Regions from separate parts of the Endozoicomonas sp. ALB115 genome, predicted to be linked through region 1. Evidence: predicted binding sites of a transcription regulator. Region 1 holds the regulator's gene; the other holds the start of a gene.
What was found. Region 1 encodes LexA, which represses DNA repair genes until DNA is damaged. Its sites were predicted from a motif close to TACTGTNTANNTANACAGTA; they were not measured.

Region 1 (7,613 bases):
CCCCATGCATTCGGATACATCCCCGCGAGCCGGGTTCACCCATCACTGCCGTATCCGGCGAACCGTGGATATAGATATAGCGACGCATGGTATCAACATTACCCAGCCGGTTATATCCGGGCTCCAGGCCACTGAGCCATAAAATTCTGGTTAATATCCAGTCCTTTCTTTCAGGGTACTGCTGACAAAGCCCGGGGGAATAAATCTCACCGGTAAAGCGACGTCCGACAAATACTGAATTAGTCGGCAGACCGGCACCAATTTTCGCCCGGATAACATGCTGACCAAGAGGTGTTTGCCAGCTCCCCTCCTGCTGCCCGACTCCCTTGCTGGCAGTAGACACAGAATAAACACGGCGCTTGCCGTCCTTCTCATGCAGCACCATCTCCTGACTGGCAATATGAACAGTAAGATGCATCGGTAAATCAAGCTCTGTATGGTTAAATGATCCGTCAGGTGTGCGATCTTAGACCTGCCGCCATGAAAGGCACCATCTTTCTCATGATATCTTCCAGTTCAGTCCTGACCCCATAATCGCTTTCCGCAATAGCCCTCAGTGCATCCGCTCCTGAAAGGGTAAACACAGCGGAACCCAGAATAAAATAGACGCGCCAGAACAGGTCATTCAATGGCAACTCAGGACACGCTTTTACCAGCAACTCCAGATAAGCCTGGAATACTTCCCCGTAGACGTCGCGCAAATATTTCTTCAGATGCCCCTGGCCCTGTGTGTAGGCCAGGCCAATCATCCTCATACAAACAGAGAGATCTTCAGGGCTGCGGGGTTTAACCGCCATGATCTGATCCACCAGTAAATGAAGTATTTCTTCCAGATCAAGAACGTCATTATTATCCTGATATCGCACAAGAGCCCCGGAAAGATTGCTGACAAAAGGATCAAGAAAACGGGAAAAGACCGCCTGGATCAGGGATTTTTTGGAGCCGAAGTGGTAATTAACAGCGGCCAGGTTAACACCCGCCTGACTGGTAATTGAACGCAGCGAGGTCTCTGCGAACCCATGCTCAGCAAATAACTTCTCGGCAGCGTCCAGAATCCTGTCTACTGTCGCTGACTGTGACATGTCTGTAAAACCTCCAATGTAAACATTTGTTTAAAACTAACGTTTGCCAACTGAAACATCAAGTTAGATTAATAAGACAGGGGTGGTTGCAGTCAGCAAAATACTGTATATAATTACATGTACTGTATAAAAACACAGATTTAATCATGTATAAATTGACCAAGCGCCAGACTGAGATTCTTGAACTGATCAAATCTCATATAGAAGAGACCGGTTTCCCCCCCACTCGTGCAGAAATCGCACAGACCTTCGGGTTCCGATCACCCAATGCAGCAGAAGAACATCTCAGAGCCCTCGCCCGCAAGGGAGCTATCGAGATCACCCCCGGAACCTCAAGAGGTATCCGAATCCCCGGCACTGAATCTTCCGGCCTGCCTATTGTAGGACAGGTTGCTGCAGGAAGCCCCATTCTTGCCCAGGAACATATTGAAGACCACCTGTCCATCAACCCTGATTTCTTTTCCCCCAAAGCAGACTTCATGCTTCGGGTAAAAGGGATGAGCATGAAGGATATCGGTATTCTTGACGGGGACCTTCTGGCTGTCCATAAAACATCAACCGCAGCCAATGGCCAGATTGTCGTTGCCAGAATTGACGACGAAGTAACGGTCAAACGTTTTGAACAGGTTAAAAACAGAATTTACCTGCACCCGGAAAACAAAGAATTCAAGACAATCGAAGTAGACCTCAGCGTTGATACCTTTGCTATCGAAGGACTGAGTGTGGGGGTTATCAGGAACTAGTGCGGCTAAGCGTTATTACCCGTAAACCACGTTCACCCTGAGCGGAGTCGAAGGGTGCTTGGCACGATCTATCAGAGTCCGGAGTTTCCGCCTTTAGGCCCTATGGGTCCTTCGACAAGCTTCAGGACGAACGGTATGGGCAACAGCGCTTAGCAGCACTAGACCCTGACGATCTCTGATGTAGAGGACCTGACATGCAAGCATTAACACCATCATCCAGTCAGAACGGTAACGCTCCCTGCATTGACAGTGAACCTGTCAGCTTTATTGATGAGCTGATTCTCTCAGGCCCGCCCTGGCAATCAGGACGTTTTCTGAAGACTGTTCTGTATGAGCTGGCTAACCATCAGGATCAACGCTGGCTTACCCTGATACTGTCCAGTGAACAGGCAAAAAGCACCATAAACTGGCTGAAGTCATCGGGCATCAGCAGGCAGCGCCTTCAGGTTCTCAACCCTTCCGCAGTGGCAGACCCACTGAAACTCACTCGCAAGGCACTGGCCTCAGGCACCAGCCACACCGTGGTCAGCTGGATCGAGCAGATGGATAGCATCACACTCTCTGAACTCGAGACCGCCGCTCGCTCAGGTCGATGTCAGGGACTGGCAATCAGGAACAGAGGATAACTGGAGGGTCTGTATGACGGTTAATGAAGAACCCGGTTTTCAGGGATGTATTCTCCAGCGTCAGCTTCTGTTTTACGCCCGACTTCTTCTATGCAGGCATCCAGCATAGCCTTGGCTACCTCCACCTGATCTCCCTGGAGAAAGTCAAGCAACTCCCGGGAGAATGACATGGTAACCAGAGGCTCGGCGTTCTCCTCATCACTGCGACGCAAAACGATTTCGCCGGAAGGCAGTTCAACAATTTCAAGAAACGACGCTGACATAAATAGTGATACCGGGATTTTAGGGTTAGCGGTGAAGCATTGTGCATTAGCCAGCAGAGGCTTTCAAGATATCAGCCCTAAAGAGCTGAATATGGCTGGCAATGAACAAACCTGAAAACATCAGAAACCTACCACTCCAGGCTGAAGTTCCGACTATAGGTAACCAGCTCCTTCAAGGACTCAAGCACAGAAAGAAAGCCTTCTGACTGATCAAACCGCACACTATTGGCATTAAACAGAGGAATTTCATTCCGCTCAACACTTTTACGCTGTATAGGCATGGCACAGTCCTGATGACTTTTTAATAACGCCGACAACCAGGAATCATGTTGCTCAAGACGTTCAATGTACTGCAACTCAGTAGACACCTCTCCCTTATGATGAACACTGTTCATTGCCTCATCAAGAGAGGGTAGCTGATTTACCGGCAAACGGTAATTCGTCATAATTTCCGCCAGTAACGAGCGGTAAGCCTGAACCATTGCATTCAGACAGGCCTCACGAAATGCCGACTTGGCAAGATCATCAGCATCTTCCCAGGCATCCAGCAACAAACGGGCGTGAAAGAGCATTTTATTGGTATATCCCTGCCAATTGTTTGTCATAACCAACTCCATCAATCTTTCGGGAACAACTTGTGCTTTGTCGAACTCAAAGTTTATAAGTAGCTGGCCATATGAAATCACATATTTCTGGCTACTTGGGCAGGTGCTATGCGAGGCACAACGGAGGGAGCATAGCCGTAGCTATGTGACCGGAGTTGTAACGAAGCATAGTGCCTGAACAAGGAGTCAGAAATATGTGATTTCATATGGTTAGCTACTTAACAGCCATAATACAACAGGGCTTCATAGCCCTGTCTCACGAACCTGGGGTTTGAGATAAATCTAACCGGACTGGCGCTTTTTAGACTGCTTTTCATGCCAGCGGCCATCTTCAAATACCGCACTCCAGCCCGTTGCCTTACCATCAAGCTCGGACATAACGTACTGCTGTTTGGTCTTACGGCTGTAACGAATAATTGCCGGATTGCCATCAGGGTCCTGACGGGGAGCATCCATCAGATAACCGTATTTAGGGTCGATCATGGCCTGATGGGGCAATAGCTCCGCCACCAGCGGAGCACGGGTCTCTCTGTTCTTGGGAAATTGACTGGCCGCAAGGAACAATCCGGACGCGCCATCCCTGAGCACATAATGGTCATCAACTTTTACGCACTTTAACTCAGGCATGGGCACTGGCTCCATTTTGGGTGGAGCAGGCTCACCACTTTTCAGCAACTTTCTGGTGTTCTTGCATTCACTGTTGGTACAACCAAAATATTTGCCAAAGCGCCCGGTTTTCAACTGCATTTCACTGCCGCACTTATCACAGTCAAGTACGGGGCCATCATAACCTTTTAATTTGTAACTCCCCTTCTCCACCTCAAAGCCGGAACAATCAGGGTTGTTACCACAGACGTGTAACTTTCTCTGCTCATCAATCAGATAGCTTTCCATCGCGGTAGAGCACTTGGGACAACGACGCATGGCTCGCAGGGCATTAACCTCGGCGTATTCATCATCGGCGTCTTCCACCTCTTCACCGGGAACCAGGTTAATCGTCGTTTTACAGCGTTCCTTCGGTGGCAGTGAATAACCGGAACAACCCAGAAACACCCCGGTCGATGCAGTACGAATCATCATGGGTCGATGGCAAGTAGGACACTCTATATCGGTCAGGGAGGGTTCATTTGCGCGCATCCCTCCTTCACTCTGTTCAGCCTGGGTTAACTGAAGGGTAAAGTCGGTATAAAAATCATCAAGAACCTGCTTCCAGTTTTTTTCACCTTCAGCAATATCATCGAGTTTCTCTTCCATTCTTGCCGTGAAGTGAAAGTCCATGAGCTCATTAAACGACTCATTCAGACGATCAGTGACAATATCGCCCATTTTTTCCGCATAAAAGCGGCGATTCTTCACTGAAACGTAACCACGGTCCTGAATGGTGGAAATAATCGACGCATAGGTCGACGGCCGACCAATACCCTGTTTCTCCAACTCCTTGACCAGTGCCGCTTCGCTGAAACGGGCCGGTGGGCGGGTGAACAGCTGTTTGGGGTCCAGTTTTTCCAGGGTCAGGGCTACCCCTTTTTGCAGATCCGGCAGAATCACATCTTCGCCTTTTCTGGCCAGAGGCTTTTGCACCCGGGTATAGCCATCAAACTTCAATGTCCGTCCCCTGGCTTTGAGCTGATAGCCGTTAACGTCGACGACCAGAGACGTACTGAGATACTCAGCAGGCGTCATCTGACAGGCAACGAACTGACGCCAGATCAAATCGTACAAACGCTCCGCATCCCGCTCCATTCCAGACAGATCATCAGGCTTTAACGTAACACTGGATGGTCGAATCGCTTCGTGAGCTTCCTGGGCACCTTGCTTGCTGCTGTACAGATTTGGCTGCTCCGGACAGTATTGATCACCATACTGTTTGGCAATAAAGGACCGGGCACTGGCAACCGCATCCTGACTCAGATTGGTGGAGTCGGTACGCATGTAGGTGATGTAACCCGCCTCATACAGGCGCTGCGCCAGCATCATGGTTTTCTTGACACTGAAACCCAGGCGCGTGCTGGCCGACTGCTGCAGTGTTGATGTGATAAAAGGTGCCGAAGGCTTGCTCTGGGTTGGCTTATCTTCCCGGCTGGTCAGAGCGTATTGACCCTGCTGTAACTGAGCCAGGGCTTTATCCGTTTCCGCCTTGCCTGTTGGCCTGAAATTTACCCCGTTCTCTTTCACTACCTGAAAACGGACGGCATCACTCCCGGCAGCCTGGAGATCGGCATAAACTTCCCAGTACTCTTCAGGAATAAAACTGCGAATTTCCCGCTCACGCTCCACCACCAGCTTGACAGCAACGGATTGAACACGCCCGGCAGAGAGCCCACGGGCAATTTTTGCCCAAAGCAGCGGGGAAACCATGTAACCAACCACCCGATCCAGAAACCGGCGGGCCTGTTGAGCGTCAACCCGATCCTGATTTAACTGCCCGGGGGATTCAAACGCAGACTGGATGGCTTTCTTGGTAATTTCGTTAAAGACAACACGGCGATAGCGCTCCGGGCTACCACCAATGGCCTGCTGCAAATGCCAGGCAATGGCTTCTCCCTCACGGTCCAAATCCGTTGCCAGATAAATGGTGTCAGCGTTTTCTGCCAGACGGGCAAGTTCGTCAACGACTTTTTCCTTGCCCGGCAAAATCTGGTATTGCGCTTCCCAGCCATTATCGGGGTTGATCCCCATACGGTCGATCAACTGCTCACGGGCCTTGATTTTCTTGCGGCGCTCACGCTCCTCAGGTGAGAGCTTTTTAGTCTCGGCAGCTGCCCTGGCCCTGGCCTTGGCATCCACGGTTTTCTTCGGCCCACCCGCTGTTGGCAAATCCCGAATGTGACCCACACTGGATTTGACAACAAAGTCTTTGCCCAAATATTTGTTGATCGTTTTCGCCTTTGCAGGCGACTCCACAATAACTAGCGATTTACCCATGCTGCCTTACACGTCCTGTCATCTGTTCCAATGTTCTGGCTGGTCAGATCTGTGAGCAGATAAATCGCCCATCATACTCAATAATCAGACCTGCTGAAATAGAGTCTACTCGCCAGAACAAGAAAAGCCGGGATAGAAATTGCTTCAATATATAAGGCGAAGTCAATAATCGGTCAAGGAAAACCATCAACCTCGTTCCCGTAAAGGAGTGGGTTATTTTCCTGTATGATCCGGTACAGAGCCTTATTTCCAGTACCTTAAAGCCACTTTCCGACTCGAATATTCTGGTCACATTTCCTCCGGGCAACTCAGCACTCAAACACCTGTAACAAAATCAGGCTGCCTGACTTACCCATCACTTTTTTATGCAAACCAGCCATGCGAACCTGCATATTTTCATGGTAATCAGTAACGGCTGAAACCCTTAAACGCTTAACACGGTTTTACCTGTTAACTCAACCATAACTATTCAAAAGCCTGATTTCCGTTTGAAAATCATCCGGATAAAGCAAGCCTGCCCCAGTCATTTTCGATTGGCCATACAATCAGTTTTGTAAATATAACCCGCTGACAAAAAAGCCCGGAAAAATCGGGTTACCGGAGTAGGAAGTGATTTGTTGCTATAACAGCTTGTGTAATCGCACTTGTCCTGGCTGCATTAATCATCAGGCTATAAAGCGGTACTCATTCTGCGGGGATTGCAAGAGTCAACATCTTCATATTCGCCAACATCTTCATTTATGTGTTCATGACAGGGCATCACCTGTTCCCGGAGTTCCTCATAAAACGGGGCCCCTTGCCCGTATGGGTGGTTGTTCCGGTAGTAGTGGTTTTTTCAGTCCGAGCGGCTCTTGAGGTGGCCTTCCGGATCGTTGTTCACCGGCAGGTTCCCCTCTTGCCTCTCCCCTGAAGGTTTCTATCATCGGTTTATCAACCTCCTCCTGTACCGCAGTATTATTGATTGTCACCAATTCCTGCAGGTCATCCGCATCGGCGGGGGATGACCTGCGGTGATAATGACAATAGATGTACACCCCTGCCACACCAGCAACCACAAAGGCTGCAGCCCCCAGGGCGATACCGGCTATTGCGCCGGTACTCAGGGTAGCCGCCAGCGGTGTACTGGTGGGCACTGCCATGGTGGTCCCCGACAGGCCGGAAAAGTTCATGGCGGGGCTTGATATCGTCGCATGCGGTGCCGCACTGGTGGGCAGTGCCATAGTGGTCCCCAGCAGGCCGGAAACGTTCATGGCGGGGTTTGATACCGTCGCCTGCGGTGCCGCACTGGTGGGCAGTGTCATGATGCTGGCCCCCGACAGGCCGGAAATGTTCATGGCGGGGTTTGATACCGTCGCCTGCGGTGCCGCAC
Region 2 (7,613 bases), on a different contig from region 1:
AATTCTGTACAGTAATAACTGAGGATGATGTTCTTCAGGAATGGTATCAGCAGTGATTACTGCTGATTACTACCGGGTACCAGGTCACCTTGAATGGAATGAAGTTGATCGTTTACGAAAAACAGCGTAACCGTCTTCTGCTCACGGCTCTTACCACCGGGCTGCAAGCTGTAGATGTAATCCCAGCGATTGCTGTTAAACGTATCCTCGATCAAAGGCGTACCCATGACATACTGGACCTGGGCTCGGGTCATGCCCGGACGGAGCTGGTCAACCATCTCCCGGGTAATGACATTTCCCTGCTGAATATCAATTTTATAGGCACCGGGGAAACTGATAAGCTTCGAACCACTGTCCGTGGAGCTGGCGCACCCTGTCAGAAGGGTGGCTGAGAAAAGTGCGGCGGCCAGGGCGATCGTGGTTTTTGGCATCGGTTTCAGACTTCCACTATCTTGCTCAAAAATGACTAGCAGCCTGCTCGCAGAGCAAAATGAAAAAGCTGCACGAAAATGTGATAATAGCAGGATTATCTTGCAAAGGGTTAGGGAAACGTGTTGGAAAATCAAGAGTTACGCAAAGCAGGACTAAAAGTCACCCTGCCTCGTGTGAAGATCCTGCAGATCCTTGAAGGTGCCGAAGAGAAGCATATGTCGGCGGAAGATGTCTACAAGGCTCTGCTTGAAGCTGAAGAGGATGTGGGTTTGGCCACCGTCTACCGGGTACTGACCCAGTTTGAGAGTGCCGGTTTAGTGGTTCGCCATAACTTTGATGGCGGTCATTCCGTGTTTGAGCTCGCCCGCGGGGGGCACCATGATCATATGGTTTGCATGGAGAGCGGAGACGTTATCGAGTTTATTGACGAAGAAATCGAGAAACGTCAGTACGCTATTGCTGAAAAGCACGGCTTTGAAATTGTGGATCACAATCTGGTGATCTATGTACGTCCAAAGAAGAAAAAATAAGCAGCATTAAAAAAGAAAAAAACAAGAGTTAACCTCTAACCTGTGAGATCACTTGCCCCCTCTGCTTCTGCCGAGGGGGAATTCATTTTTTCTTCAATAGGTTAGTGAAATTAATCAGAACGGATAGATCAACATTCGTTTCGTAATTGATCCCTTGATTTTTGTGCCAAACCAGATAGTTAAACGTAACTATCCAATCAAAAACTCCGTCAAGAGCAAAACGATGGAACTAACATAATAAAAAAATGTCTATTAAAAGACTTTCAATCAAAAGGAATCAAACAAATGGAAATAAGAGCCAGAATCGGTCAACTTGTCCGCTTACGAGCCGGTGGTCCCGTACTGTGTGTTACGTGCGAATACCCTATGGCTGATGGATCTTATAGCTATACCTGCCAGTGGTTTGAAGATGACAGACTGAGAGATTACACCTTTCCAATCGTAGCCCTTGAACCTGTGGAAGGTGAGTTTGAAGCCAGTATTAAGGGTCAGCCCGGCACCGAAGTGGAAACAGAAGCAAAAGCAGAAGTAGATACAGAAGTGGAAGCAGAAGAGGGCGATAAGGGTAAAAACTATCACTAATACTCATTCATGAATAAACGATGGAACTAATATGATTAAACAATGTCTATTAAAAAAACTATCAAACTTGCATAAGGATTCAAAAATATGGAAATAAGAGCAAAAATCGGTCAACTCGTCCGCCTGAGAGCCGGTGGCCCGGTACTTTGCGTTACCTATGAATACCCGATGGAGGATGGTACTTATAGTTACTGCTGCGAGTGGTTCGAATATGAAAAACTCAGACACTCAACCTTTCCAATCGTAGCCCTTGAGCCCGTGGAAGGTGATTTTGAAATTGATATTGAGGTTCAGCTCGACCCTGAAGCAAAGACAAAGGCTGATGCAGAGACAGAACCAGAATCAGAATCAGAATCAGAATCAGATAATGAAGCAGACAAAAAAGGTGGCAAACCAGGTAAAAATTTTCATTAACTCCGCCACATCCAAACCTGTGAGGTTGCTTTAATTCATTTAAAGCAATCTCACCGGAAGCATTTATACGGCTTGCACCTGAGCCTGAAACAGCATCTCCTGGGCATGACTTAATGTTGGTGCAGTCAGTTCAACACCTCCCAGCATTCGGGCAATTTCGTGTACGCGATGTTCACCATCCAGCTTGAGAATACGGGTGCTAGACGCCTTACGACTGACTTTCTTACTGACGTGCAGATGCTGATGGGCCTGGGATGCTACCTGGGGCTGATGGGTAACACACAGCACCTGCCCTTTTTTACCCACTTCTCTCAACATACTGCCCACAATTTCTGCCGTGCCGCCGCCAATACCCACATCTACCTCATCAAACACCAGCGTTGGCGTTGACGCGGTTTGCGCAATAATTACCTGAATGGCCAGACTGATTCGGGAAAGCTCTCCACCGGAAGCTACTTTGGCCAGGGCGCGCGGAGGTTGCCCCGGGTTGGTGGTCACCAGGAACTCGATGGATTCAAAGCCTTGAGAGGCAACCGTGCGATCAGGAATGTCTGTTAGCTCGACACAGAACTTACCTTTGGGCATACCCAGCAAGGCAATGCGTTCAGACACCTGTTTTTCCAGTTTTCGCGCGGCGGCCCTGCGTCTGGCAGACAGTTTTTCGGCTAACTGATTGTGTTTTTTCTGCTGCTGTTCCAGGGACAGTTCCAGGTCGGCTACCTGTTCATCATGACACTGAACTTTTTCCAGCTCTTCGCTGATCTGTTGTTGTTTCTCCAGCAACGCTTCTGGCTGGATACGGTGTTTGCGGGCCAGATCAAAAATAGCACTGAGCCGGTCTTCGATTTCCCGGGCCCTTTGTGGATCGGCATCAAAGTGATCAATAAAATGATTCAGCTCGCCAACCGCTTCCTCCACCTGAATCTGCGCGGATGACAGCATCTCCAGAGAGTTATTGATGGCGGCATGCTCAAGCTGCAGTTCACTGAGGCGGTGCAGGCAAAAAGAGAGCTGCTGCAGCAAATTATCACCATCATCACTGGTACAAACCCGGGTGATCTGATGGCAGGCCGATAAGGTTGCACCGGCCTGGGATTGCTGGCGATGCTCCTGCTCCAACTGCTCAACCTCCCCGGGCTGAAGGTTTAACTGCTCCAACTCATGCAACTGATAACTCAGCAGTTGAACCCGCTCTTCCCGGTCCTGCTGATCGGACAATAAAGCATGCAATTGCGCAGAGGTCTGGCGGTAATCTGCGGCCATATCCGCTACTTCCCGGGACAGCGCCAGCGAGCCGGAAAACTCATCCAGCAGCTCAGCGTGATTGCTCTTTTTCAACAGTGATTGGTGGGCATGCTGACTGTGAATATCGATTAACAACTCCCCCAGCCCCTTCAACTCGGCCAGTGTGACCGGGATACCATTGATATAGCCCCGGGAGCGACCTTCACGGGTCACCACCCGGCGCAAAATACATTCGTTCGCCGAGGATTCGGAACCGCCAGCATGCTCACTGTCATAATCTCGCTCCTGCAACCACTCTATTGCGGCAGGTATGCGTTGAAGGTCAAAGCAGGCGCGGATATCGGCCCGATCAGCACCATCACGCACACAGTCGCTGCCCGCCCGCCCCCCCAGGGCCAGCCCGAGGGCATCCAGCATAATGGATTTACCGGCACCCGTTTCCCCGGTGATGGCGGTCATCCCGGGATTGATGTCCAAGTTAAGGTGGTCAACGATGGCATAGTTGCTGATGGAAATTTGGTTCAGCATGGCAGCTCTCACGATCCCAATTGCATATCGGGTTACTGTTTATTTATACAGTAAACTTAAAACCCGAATTGGTAAAGCAAATTTCCCCTTGAATAAGCTGCCATGAACCCCATATTAGGCTATCACTTAATATTTACTTTTGCCGGGGCCCTACGGAAGCACTACGGCCCATAACACGAAGACACGTTCCAGCCAGCATTTCAGGCTGGATTGACATCCGGAGAAACGTTGGAATGACTGTAGAAAACACCAAAGCAGAAGATCAGGCCGAGCAACCTGAAGCCAACGAAACTGAAATTTCTGCTGACGCTGAGGCAGCCGTTGACCCGATTCTGGAAGAGGCGGCTGATTCAGAAGATCAAGCCGAAGAGCAGGCCAACGACGATAGCGCCAGACGAATCGAAGAACTCGAAGAGCAGCTAGCCCAGGCTAAAGACCAGGCGCTGCGCGCTCATGCCGAAGCCATGAACACCAAGCGCCGCGCAGAGCAGGACGTTGAAAAAGCCCACAAATTTGCCCTGGAGAAGTTCGTCAACGAACTGATCCCTGTGGTTGAGAGCCTGGAAAAAGGTATTGAAAGCGCAGAACAGGGTGAAGGTCAGCACGAGACCATGCTCGAAGGCATGCGCCTGACCCACAAGCAGCTGCTGGATGCCCTGGCAAAATTCAGTGTTGAGCAGGTTAACCCTGAAGGCCAGCCGTTCGACCCGAACTTCCATCAGGCCATCTCCATGGTGCCCAACCCGGATATGGAACCCAACACCGTGATGAATGTCTTCCAAAAAGGCTACACACTGCACGGTCGTGTTATCCGTCCGGCCATGGTGGTGGTTTCCAAAGCGGCTTAACCAAAGAGGGGCTCCGGGAGGCTGATCGAGAATCTTGCAAGAGCCCCTTGAAAAAGCAAAGACCGCTCCCATATAGCAAACCAAGATCGTGGTAATCACCACCTAAACGCTGTTTCACCAGACTCAACATCGGTTGAAAGCATTGGGCAGCGAACAAAGATTTCAAAGTTTTCCGCCCTGATTATGGGCAATGGAGAGACTCAAAATGAGTAAAGGCAGAATCATTGGTATTGACCTGGGTACCACCAACTCCTGTGTGGCGATCCTGGACGGCGATAAATCCAAAGTCATCGAAAACGCTGAAGGCGCACGTACCACCCCTTCCATCATCGCCTACACCGACGACGGTGAGATTCTGGTAGGCCAGCCAGCCAAGCGCCAGGCGGTTACCAACCCCGACAACACCCTGTTCGCCATCAAGCGTCTGATCGGCCGTCGCTTTAAAGACGACGTCGTTCAAAAAGACATCAAGATGGTTCCGTACAAAATCATCGAAGCGGACAACGGCGATGCATGGGTTGAGGTTAAAAGTGACAAGAAAGCACCGCCTCAGATCTCTGCCGAAATCCTGAAGAAGATGAAGAAAACCGCTGAAGACTATCTGGGCGAGTCAGTAACTGAAGCGGTTATTACCGTTCCTGCCTACTTCAACGATTCCCAGCGTCAGGCTACCAAAGACGCAGGCCGTATCGCGGGTCTGGAGGTCAAGCGGATCATCAACGAGCCAACCGCTGCGGCGCTGGCTTACGGCATGGACAAGAAAAAAGGCGACCAGACCATCGCCGTTTATGACCTGGGTGGCGGTACTTTCGACGTATCCATCATCGAGATCGCTGACGTAGATGGCGAGCACCAGTTTGAAGTACTGGCCACCAACGGTGACACCTTCCTGGGTGGTGAAGACTTCGACCTGCGCCTGATCGAATACCTTGCCGACGAATTCAAAAAAGACCAGGGCATCGACCTGAAAGGCGACCCACTGGCCATGCAGCGTCTGAAAGAAGCCGCTGAGAAAGCCAAGATTGAACTGTCTTCTACTCAGCAGACAGACGTCAACCTGCCTTACATCACTGCCGATGCCACCGGTCCCAAGCACCTGAACGTTAAAGTCAGCCGTGCCAAGCTGGAATCCCTGGTAGAAGACCTGGTTGCCCGTTCTCTGGAGCCATGCCGCATCGCGGTCAAGGACTCTGACCTGGACCTGTCTGACATCGACGAAGTTATCCTGGTGGGTGGTCAGACCCGTATGCCACTGGTTCAGCAGAAAGTGGCCGAGTTCTTTGGTAAAGAGCCTCGCAAGGACGTTAACCCTGACGAAGCGGTGGCCATGGGTGCTTCCATCCAGGCTGCGGTTCTGGCCGGTGACGTCAAAGACGTTCTGCTGCTGGACGTTACTCCGCTGACCCTGGGTATCGAAACCATGGGCGGCGTAATGACGCCACTGATCGAAAAGAACACCACCATCCCGACCAAAAAGTCCCAGGTGTTCTCTACGGCCGACGACAACCAGGGCGCAGTCACCATTCACGTGTTGCAAGGTGAGCGCAAGCAGGCGACTCACAACAAGTCCCTGGGCCGTTTCGACCTGGCAGACATTCCGCCAGCACCTCGCGGCATGCCTCAGATCGAAGTCAGCTTCGACCTGGATGCCAACGGTATTTTGAATGTTTCGGCAAAAGACAAGGCAACTGGCAAAGAACAGTCTATTGTGATCAAGGCATCTTCCGGTCTGTCGGACGAAGAGATCGATCAAATGGTCAAGGATGCTGAAGCCAACGCAGCAGACGACAAGAAGTTCGAAGAGCTGGCGGCGGCCCGTAACCAGGCTGACAGTCTGGCGCACGCAACCCGCAAGACGCTGGAAGAAGCCGGTGACAAGGCCACTGAAGAAGAGAAGGCGGCCATCACCAAGGCGATCGAAGACGTTGAAGCCGCGGTCAAAGGTGACGATAAGGAAGAGATCGAAGCCAAGACCAAGGCACTGTCTGAAGCCTCTGCCGGTCTGGCCCAGAAGATGTATGCTGAAGCTCAGCAGCAGGGCGAAGCCCAGGCTGATGCCGGTGCCGACCAAAAGGCGGATGCAGCTGACGACGCCGTTGACGCTGAATTTGAAGAAGTAAAGGATGACAAGAAGTAAGACCAACTCGATCATCAATGACTGATGATAAGGTCACAACGCGGGATTCATTCCCGCGTTGTCGTATATATCAAAATGATGGCTTTGTCAGACTTGACCATGAATCCAGTTAGCTCTGTGTTTTCATGCTCGACTGGTGAATGCAGGTAGCTCAGGGTTTTTCTGATGTCAAAACGCGACTACTACGAAGTGCTGGGTGTAGAAAGGAGCGCTTCAGACAAGGACATAAAAAAGGCCTATCGTCGTATGGCCATGAAATATCACCCCGACCGTAACCCGGGTGATAAAGCAGCGGAAGATAGCTTCAAGGAAATCAACGAAGCCTTTGAAATTCTTTCCGACAGCGAGAAAAAAGCGGCCTACGATCAGTACGGCCACGCCGGTGTCGACCCGAACATGGGTGGCATGGGCGGTGCTGGCGGTTTTGCCGGTGGTAATTTCGGCGATATTTTCGGCGATGTCTTTGGTGACATTTTCGGTGCTGGCGGTGGTCGCAGCCGCAGTTCCGTCCAGCGTGGTGCCGATCTCCGCTATCAACTGGAACTCAGCCTTGAAGAAGCCGTTCGCGGCGTTAGCAAGAAAATCCGTATTCCGACACTGGTGAGCTGTAACGGGTGTGATGGCTCCGGTGCGAAAAAAGGCACTCAGCCTGTCAGCTGTACCACCTGTGGCGGTATTGGTCAGGTGCGTATGCAGCAGGGCTTTTTCTCTGTGCAGCAAACCTGCCCTGACTGTCGCGGCACAGGCAAGATGATTAAGGACCCCTGTAACGTCTGTCACGGTGAAGGCCGCGTTCAGGAATACAAGACCCTCTCCGTCAAGATTCCTCCCGGTGTTGATACCGGCGACCGTATCCGTCTGGCCGGTGAAGGCGAAGCGGGTGTCAATGGTGGACCA

Region 2: the regulator LexA is predicted to act here: its motif matches at 3,765-3,784, upstream of recN (DNA repair protein RecN).

Annotation. Positions count from the first base shown of each region.
Region 1 covers NZ_JBLYZG010000052.1:135-7,747, reverse strand. Annotated here, with positions in the region: gene ACO6VE_RS18805 (L,D-transpeptidase family protein) at 1-418, opposite strand, end outside; gene ACO6VE_RS18800 (TetR/AcrR family transcriptional regulator) at 453-1,082, opposite strand; gene lexA (transcriptional repressor LexA) at 1,229-1,825, shown strand; gene ACO6VE_RS18790 (hypothetical protein) at 2,020-2,451, shown strand; gene ACO6VE_RS18785 (hypothetical protein) at 2,472-2,714, opposite strand; gene ACO6VE_RS18780 (DUF6586 family protein) at 2,843-3,319, opposite strand; gene topA (type I DNA topoisomerase) at 3,602-6,244, opposite strand; partial or broken gene ACO6VE_RS18770 (hypothetical protein) at 7,271-7,613, shown strand, end outside.
Region 2 covers NZ_JBLYZG010000021.1:57,483-65,095, forward strand. Annotated here, with positions in the region: gene ACO6VE_RS11650 (RnfH family protein) at 1-15, shown strand, start outside; gene ACO6VE_RS11655 (outer membrane protein assembly factor BamE) at 57-431, opposite strand; gene fur (ferric iron uptake transcriptional regulator) at 552-962, shown strand; gene ACO6VE_RS11665 (DUF2158 domain-containing protein) at 1,248-1,544, shown strand; gene ACO6VE_RS11670 (DUF2158 domain-containing protein) at 1,632-1,958, shown strand; gene recN (DNA repair protein RecN) at 2,022-3,731, opposite strand; gene grpE (nucleotide exchange factor GrpE) at 3,965-4,579, shown strand; gene dnaK (molecular chaperone DnaK) at 4,785-6,716, shown strand; gene dnaJ (molecular chaperone DnaJ) at 6,882-7,613, shown strand, end outside.